Regions from separate parts of the Jeotgalibaca sp. A122 genome, predicted to be linked through region 1. Evidence: predicted binding sites of a transcription regulator. Region 1 holds the regulator's gene; the other holds the start of a gene.
What was found. Region 1 encodes HrcA, which represses chaperone genes, less so after heat shock. Its sites were predicted from a motif close to TTAGCACTCNNNNNNNNNGAGTGCTAA; they were not measured.
Positions count from the first base shown of each region.

Region 2: the regulator HrcA is predicted to act here: its motif matches at 1,588-1,614, upstream of groES (co-chaperone GroES).

Region 1 covers NZ_JBQPRB010000002.1:226,999-230,429, forward strand. The annotation lists gene hemW (radical SAM family heme chaperone HemW) at 1-842, shown strand, start outside; gene hrcA (heat-inducible transcriptional repressor HrcA) at 941-1,987, shown strand; gene grpE (nucleotide exchange factor GrpE) at 2,000-2,500, shown strand; gene dnaK (molecular chaperone DnaK) at 2,553-3,431, shown strand, end outside.
Region 2 covers NZ_JBQPRB010000004.1:105,290-108,720, reverse strand. The annotation lists gene ACTU7M_RS06045 (redox-sensing transcriptional repressor Rex) at 1-523, shown strand, start outside; gene ACTU7M_RS06040 (YdiK family protein) at 569-772, opposite strand; gene ACTU7M_RS06035 (lysostaphin resistance A-like protein) at 796-1,359, opposite strand; gene groES (co-chaperone GroES) at 1,647-1,931, shown strand; gene groL (chaperonin GroEL) at 1,966-3,431, shown strand, end outside.

The sequences.
Region 1 (3,431 bases):
GCATTACTATGGATAAATTTAAAGTTATGAAAGAGTACGGGGTTAATCGGATAAGCATGGGTGTCCAATCCTTTAATGATGCGATCTTAAAGAAGATTGGGCGGATACATACTTCAGATCAGGTATATGAATGTGTAAAACTAGCGCAAAAAGCCGGTTTTGACAACATGAGTATTGATTTAATCTTTCGCTTGCCTACCCAGACCCTTTCTGATTTTGCTAATACTTTGGAAAAAGCTATGGAGCTGGATTTACCGCATTACTCGATTTATTCACTTATTCTGGAGAATAAAACGATTTTCTTTAATTTGATGAGACAAGGAAAGCTTCCTTTGCCTTCAGAAGATGAAGAAGCGGATATGTATGCATTAGCCATGGACACGATGGCCAAGTTCGGTAGAGAGCATTATGAAATTTCCAATTATGCCAAACCGGGTTTCCAATCGCAACATAATCTTGCTTACTGGCGGAACGAAAACTATTTTGGGTTCGGGGCGGGGGCCCATGGTTACATTGATGGCATACGTTACAATAATAATGGTCCGATCCAACATTATTTGGAGCCGTTACGCGCTGGCGAATCGCCAATTCTCTACCAAAAAGAATTGACGAGAGCCAATGTAATAGAAGAAGAATTGATGCTGGGATTGCGTACTATGAATGGGGTCAGTCGTTCTGGATTCCAGCAAAAATTTGGTGAACCAATCGAAAACTTTTATGCAAATGAAATTAATGGTTTAATGACCAAAGAACTCTTGAAAATTGAAGATGACCATTTGAGATTAACCAGAAAAGGCAAGTTTCTAGGCAACGAAGTGTTCCAGGAATTTCTTTTTAATTAAAAAATCAAGGTAATCCTGTTGACAAAAATATACCATCGTGATAAGTTATTTCATGGGTTAGCACTCATGAATGCCAAGTGCTAAAGCGAGGTGAAAAGATGTTAACAGAAAGACAACTCTTGATCTTGAATTCAATCATCAAGCACTATATTCAGCATGGTGAGCCAATGGGGTCAAAGACCTTACTGAAAGAAACTAATTTATCCGTTTCTCCAGCAACGATTCGTAACGAAATGATGCATATTGAGGAATTAGGTTTTTTAGAAAAAATGCATTCGTCTTCAGGAAGAATTCCTTCAAATCTCGGTTATCGACATTATGTTGACCTTCTTTTGAAGAGTAACCAGAAACAAAAACAAGATGGCTTGCGTAGAAAAGTTCAAGAATCTATCCGGGCTCCTTATAAAGAGGCAGAAGAAATTCTGGAAACGTCAGCTGAAATGTTATCATTTATGACTAACTATACAGCTTTGAGTATCGGACCTGAAAAAATGGATAGTCGCTTATCGAATTTCCAACTCGTCCCTATTACCAGTGGGCATTATATGGCAATATTGGTGACTGATAAGGGATACGTCGAGAACAAAATCTTTACTGTATCAAAGGATGTCGATGCAGCCAAAATTCAAACGATGGTTAATATTTTCAATGAAGAACTCGTGGGTTTGAGATTAATTGATGTCCATCGAAAATTACAGATGGAAATACCCGACATGATCAGAAAATATATCGGGAAAGAAATTAATTTACAGGCTATCTTTCACGAGGTTATTTCAAAAATGAGTAGTGACCGTATTTATGTAGGCGGGGAAATGAATTTGCTGAATCATTTTAATCTTGAACGTATTCATGAAAGAGAACAAATGAAGGCTATTATCAGCTTAATCCATGAATCTAAGGACCTTTTAGGTTTGCTTACAAAAGGACAGGAAGATCTCAATATTCAAATTGGACCAGAAATGAAAAATGACTTGTTATCCAATTTTAGTCTCATTACCGCAACATATGATGTCGGGCAAAATTCGAAGGGTCTCATTGCTTTGTTGGGTCCAACCAATATGCCATACGATCAAATCATTAATATTATGCGTATCACGAGAGACGAATTATCCGATAGCATGCATGATTTTTATCAAGATGAGTAAAGGGGAATTGACGTGACAGAAGAAAACAATGTGCAAAATGAAAACACAGAAATGGTTGAAGCGACAGAAGTTGAACAGTTGCAACAACAAGTAGAGGAGTTACAAGATCGCTATTTACGCGTTCAAGCAGAGTTGGCTAATATCCAAAAACGTAACGCCAAAGAAAGACAAGACGCTGCTAAATACCGTTCACAAAACCTGGCTACTGAATTACTGCCCGTTATTGATAACATCGAACGCGCTTTGGAAATTGAAGTGGAAGATGAAAAAGCAGTTAACTTTAAAAAAGGTGTAGAGATGGTTTATAATCTTATGTTAGAAGCTTTGAAAAATGAAAAAATCGAAGCGATCAACCCAATTAACGAACCATTCGATCCGAATTATCATATGTCCATCCAAGTTCAAGAAGCAGAAGAAGGGCAAGAAGCTGATACAGTCATCAATGTTGTTCAAAAAGGTTACAAGTTAGATGAACGTGTATTAAGACCGGCCATGGTTATCGTGGCACAATAAATTTAGTTAATCGATTTATTCTAAAAATGACACACAGAGGGGAAATTTGATTATGAGTAAAATTATTGGTATCGACTTAGGAACTACAAACTCAGCAGTTGCTGTTTTAGAGGGTGGAGAAGCAAAAATTATTCCTAACCCAGAAGGAAACCGTACAACACCTTCAGTTGTTTCTTTCAAAAATGGTGAAATTCAAGTAGGGGAAGTTGCTAAGCGTCAAGCGATTACAAACCCACACACAATTGCATCTATTAAACGTCACATGGGTCAACCAGGCTTCAAAGTTGAAGCAGAAGGAAAATCCTATACACCACAAGAAATTTCTGCAATGATCCTACAATATTTGAAAAGCTATGCAGAAGCTTATCTAGGAGACACAGTAGATAAAGCAGTTATTACTGTACCAGCGTACTTCAACGATGCACAGCGTCAAGCAACTAAAGATGCTGGTAAAATTGCTGGTTTGGAAGTGGAACGTATCGTTAACGAGCCGACTGCTGCAGCTTTGGCATACGGATTGGATAAAACTGATACAGACGAAAAAATATTGGTATTTGACCTTGGTGGTGGTACATTCGACGTTTCTGTTCTAGAATTAGGAGACGGCGTATTTGATGTACTAAGTACTGCTGGTGATAACGAACTTGGTGGGGATGATTTCGATAACAAAATCATCGACTACATGGTAGCAGAGTTCAAAAAGGAAAATGGCATTGACCTTTCCAACGACAAAATGGCTAAACAACGTTTGAAAGATGCAGCTGAAAAAGCTAAGAAAGACTTGTCAGGTGTAACTTCAACACAAATCAGCTTGCCATTTATTACTGCTGGAGCAGCTGGTCCATTGCATTTGGAAATGACATTAACGCGTGCAAAATTTGATGAACTAACACTTGATCTTGTAGAACGGACTAAAATTCCTGTACGTCGT
Region 2 (3,431 bases), on a different contig from region 1:
AAGCGAGGCTGTAAAAGTTGATAGTGCGACCATACGTCGTGATTTCTCCTACTTTGGTGCTCTTGGTAAAAGAGGATACGGTTATGATGTAGAGTATTTGCTGGATTTCTTTAGTAAGACCTTAAACCAGGATCGTTTAACCAATGTTGCTTTAATCGGGGTTGGTAACTTGGGACATGCCTTGTTGAACTATAACTTCCATTTAAGTAATAACGTGCGCATTAGCGCTGCATTCGATGTAAACGAAGAAATTGTTGGCAAAATCGTCAGTGGTGTGCCCGTTTATCCATTGGACGAAATGATTGAACAATTACGTATTCAACAAATTGACGTGGCTATTTTGACAGTTCCACAGCAAGTTGCCCAAAAAGCGGCTAACAATTTGATCGAAGCGGGTGTCAGGGGAATAATGAACTTTACACCTATTCGTTTGTCAGTACCAGAGAACGTTCGCGTTCAAAATGTCGACCTAACCAATGAATTACAAACACTGATTTATTTCTTGGATAATAATATCTCCTAAAAGCACAATGAAAAACGTTGAGACCGAAAGGGTCTCAACGTTTTTTTACTTGTTCACTTGATCTTTAATTTTAAAGTACATAATTAACATTTGGATGCCGGTTACGATGTTGTTTGTCGCGAAAAAGATACTGATCCACGTGAGGAATCCCCATCCAGAGACGTTGATGCTGTCTACAGCGAAATAAATGAAGAGACCGGCGAATGCAAATTTCATAACGATTTGTAAAATGATATTTTTTAAAGTCATAGAATTCCTTTCTTTTTAAACTGTTAGCCCAGGAGTTCTGGGAAAAAGATTGGTAATGAAGCAAATGCATTCATTAAACCATGAGCCAACATAGGTGTAAAAATGTTATTTGTTTTGTAGTATAGATAAGAGAACCAGAGTCCTAAAGTACCATACACAAGCATGTGTCCATCAAAGTGGATAAAAGCAAAAATTAAAGCACTTATGACCGCAGAACCGAATAATCCGACACGGGACATATTTAATTGGGTAAAGACAGCTTTTCGGAAAACAAATTCTTCCATTACTGGTGCGAAAATGGTGATCATAAAAATCAAGAGTGGGTAAGCCGTCGTTAATTCCAGTAAATTCTGAGTGTTAGCTGATTCCGGCGTAACTCCGAAAATAAGCGATTCAATAATGGAAGTGACCGTCTGGATTACAAGCGAACCGATAAAGCCAAGAACGCTCCATCCTATCACTTTCGACATAGGTGCAGAGGGCCGTTTGATAATAGGCGCTTCAGGACTCCATTTTTCTTTATAGTTTACGATAATCATTGCCACTGTTCCGATAAAGGCAAAGAGGATTGTTAAAGTCATGCTCATTTCAATGCGTTGCTCTGTCGGAAATAAAAAGAGAAGAGGAACGGGTAAGAATTGAGCTGCTAAGTATATGAATATTATACGCGTCGCAGTAGTGATTTTTCTTCGCATGTATTTTGTACCTTTCTTATTTGTTATAATACTCCTGTATAAAAGTATATCACAAGAATGAAAAAAATTACTGAATTTGCTTGCATTATCAAAAAAGTTTGATTATGATAGAAAAGTAGGTTAGCACTCTCGGTAATCGAGTGCTAATTAGAAATCAACTTATTTTTGGAGGGATACTTGTGTTAAAACCATTAGGTAATCGCGTCATTATTGAAGTTGCCAAAGAAGAAGAAAAAACTGTTGGTGGCATCGTGTTGCCGTCTTCCGCTAAAGAAAAATCACAAACAGGTGTCGTTATCGCTGCTGGTGACGGTCTTGTAACGGAAAACGGGACAAAAATCGAAATGACTATAAAAGTCGGCGACAATGTATTGTTCGAAAAATACGCTGGAACAGAAATCAAATACGATGGGAAAGATTATTTGGTAGTTAAAGAATCTGACGTCGTAGCAATTGTAGAATAATTTTCAAAATAATTGGATGAGGTGAATTTTAGAAATGGCTAAAGATATTAAATTCTCTGAAGACGCACGAGCAGCGCTATTACGCGGTGTTGATATGTTGGCAAACACTGTAAAAGTAACATTAGGGCCAAAAGGACGTAACGTTGTTTTGGAAAAAGCATACGGTTCTCCGCTTATTACAAATGATGGTGTGACAATTGCCAAAGAAATTGAATTAGAAGATCATTTTGAAAATATGGGAGCAAAACTCGTTTCTGAAGTTGCTTCAAAAACAAACGATATTGCTGGAGATGGCACAACGACTGCAACTGTTTTGACACAAGCCATTGTACGTGAAGGTTTGAAAAACGTTACTGCTGGTGCAAACCCAGTTGGTGTTCGTCGTGGTATCGAAATCGCTGCAAAAGAAGCGATTGCCGGTTTGGCAGAAATTTCTCAAACAGTTGATTCAAAAGAATCTATCGCACAAGTTGCAGCTGTATCATCAGGGTCCGAAGAAGTCGGCGCTTTGATTGCTGAAGCGATGGAAAAAGTTGGTAACGACGGCGTTATCACGATTGAAGAATCAAAAGGTATCGAAACAGAATTAGATGTTGTTGAAGGAATGCAATTTGACCGTGGTTACCTTTCACAATACATGGTAACTGATAATGACAAGATGGAAGCAAGCCTTGACATGCCTTATATCTTAATTACTGACCGTAAAATTTCCAACATTCAAGATCTTCTTCCATTATTGGAGCAAATCTTGAAAGAAGGACGTCCATTGTTAATCATCGCTGATGATGTGGATGGCGAAGCTCTGCCAACATTGGTATTGAATAAACTACGGGGAACATTCAATGTGGCGGCAGTTAAAGCGCCAGGATTTGGTGACCGTCGTAAAGAAATGTTGCAAGACATCGCTGTTTTAACAGGCGGAACAGTGATTGCAGAAGATTTAGGTTTGGAATTGAAAGATGCTTCTGTTGAACACTTAGGACATGCTGGTAAAGTAGTCGTTACAAAAGACAACACCACAATCGTAGAAGGATCTGGCGAAAAAGAATTGATTGAGCAACGTGTAGCAGTGATTCGTTCACAAGCTGCTGAAACAACTTCTGATTTCGACCGTGAAAAACTTCAAGAACGCTTGGCTAAATTATCTGGTGGGGTAGGAGTGATCAAAGTTGGTGCTGCTACTGAAACAGAATTGAAAGAGCGTAAATTGCGTATCGAAGATGCTTTGAATGCAACACGTGCTGCTGTTGAAGAGGGAATCGTCCCTGGTGGTGGTACTGCTTTAATCAATGTTCAAAAACGCGTTCAAGAGCTTGCACTTAAAGGCGATGAAGCGACAGGTGCTCGCATTGTTGCACGTGCATTGGAAGAACCGGTTCGTCAAATCGCTGAAAATGCAGGTCTTGAAGGATCTGTTATTGCAGCCCGCATCAAGACAGAAGAACCAGGAATCGGTTATAACGCTGCAACTGACGAATGGGTAAACATGATTGAAGCAGG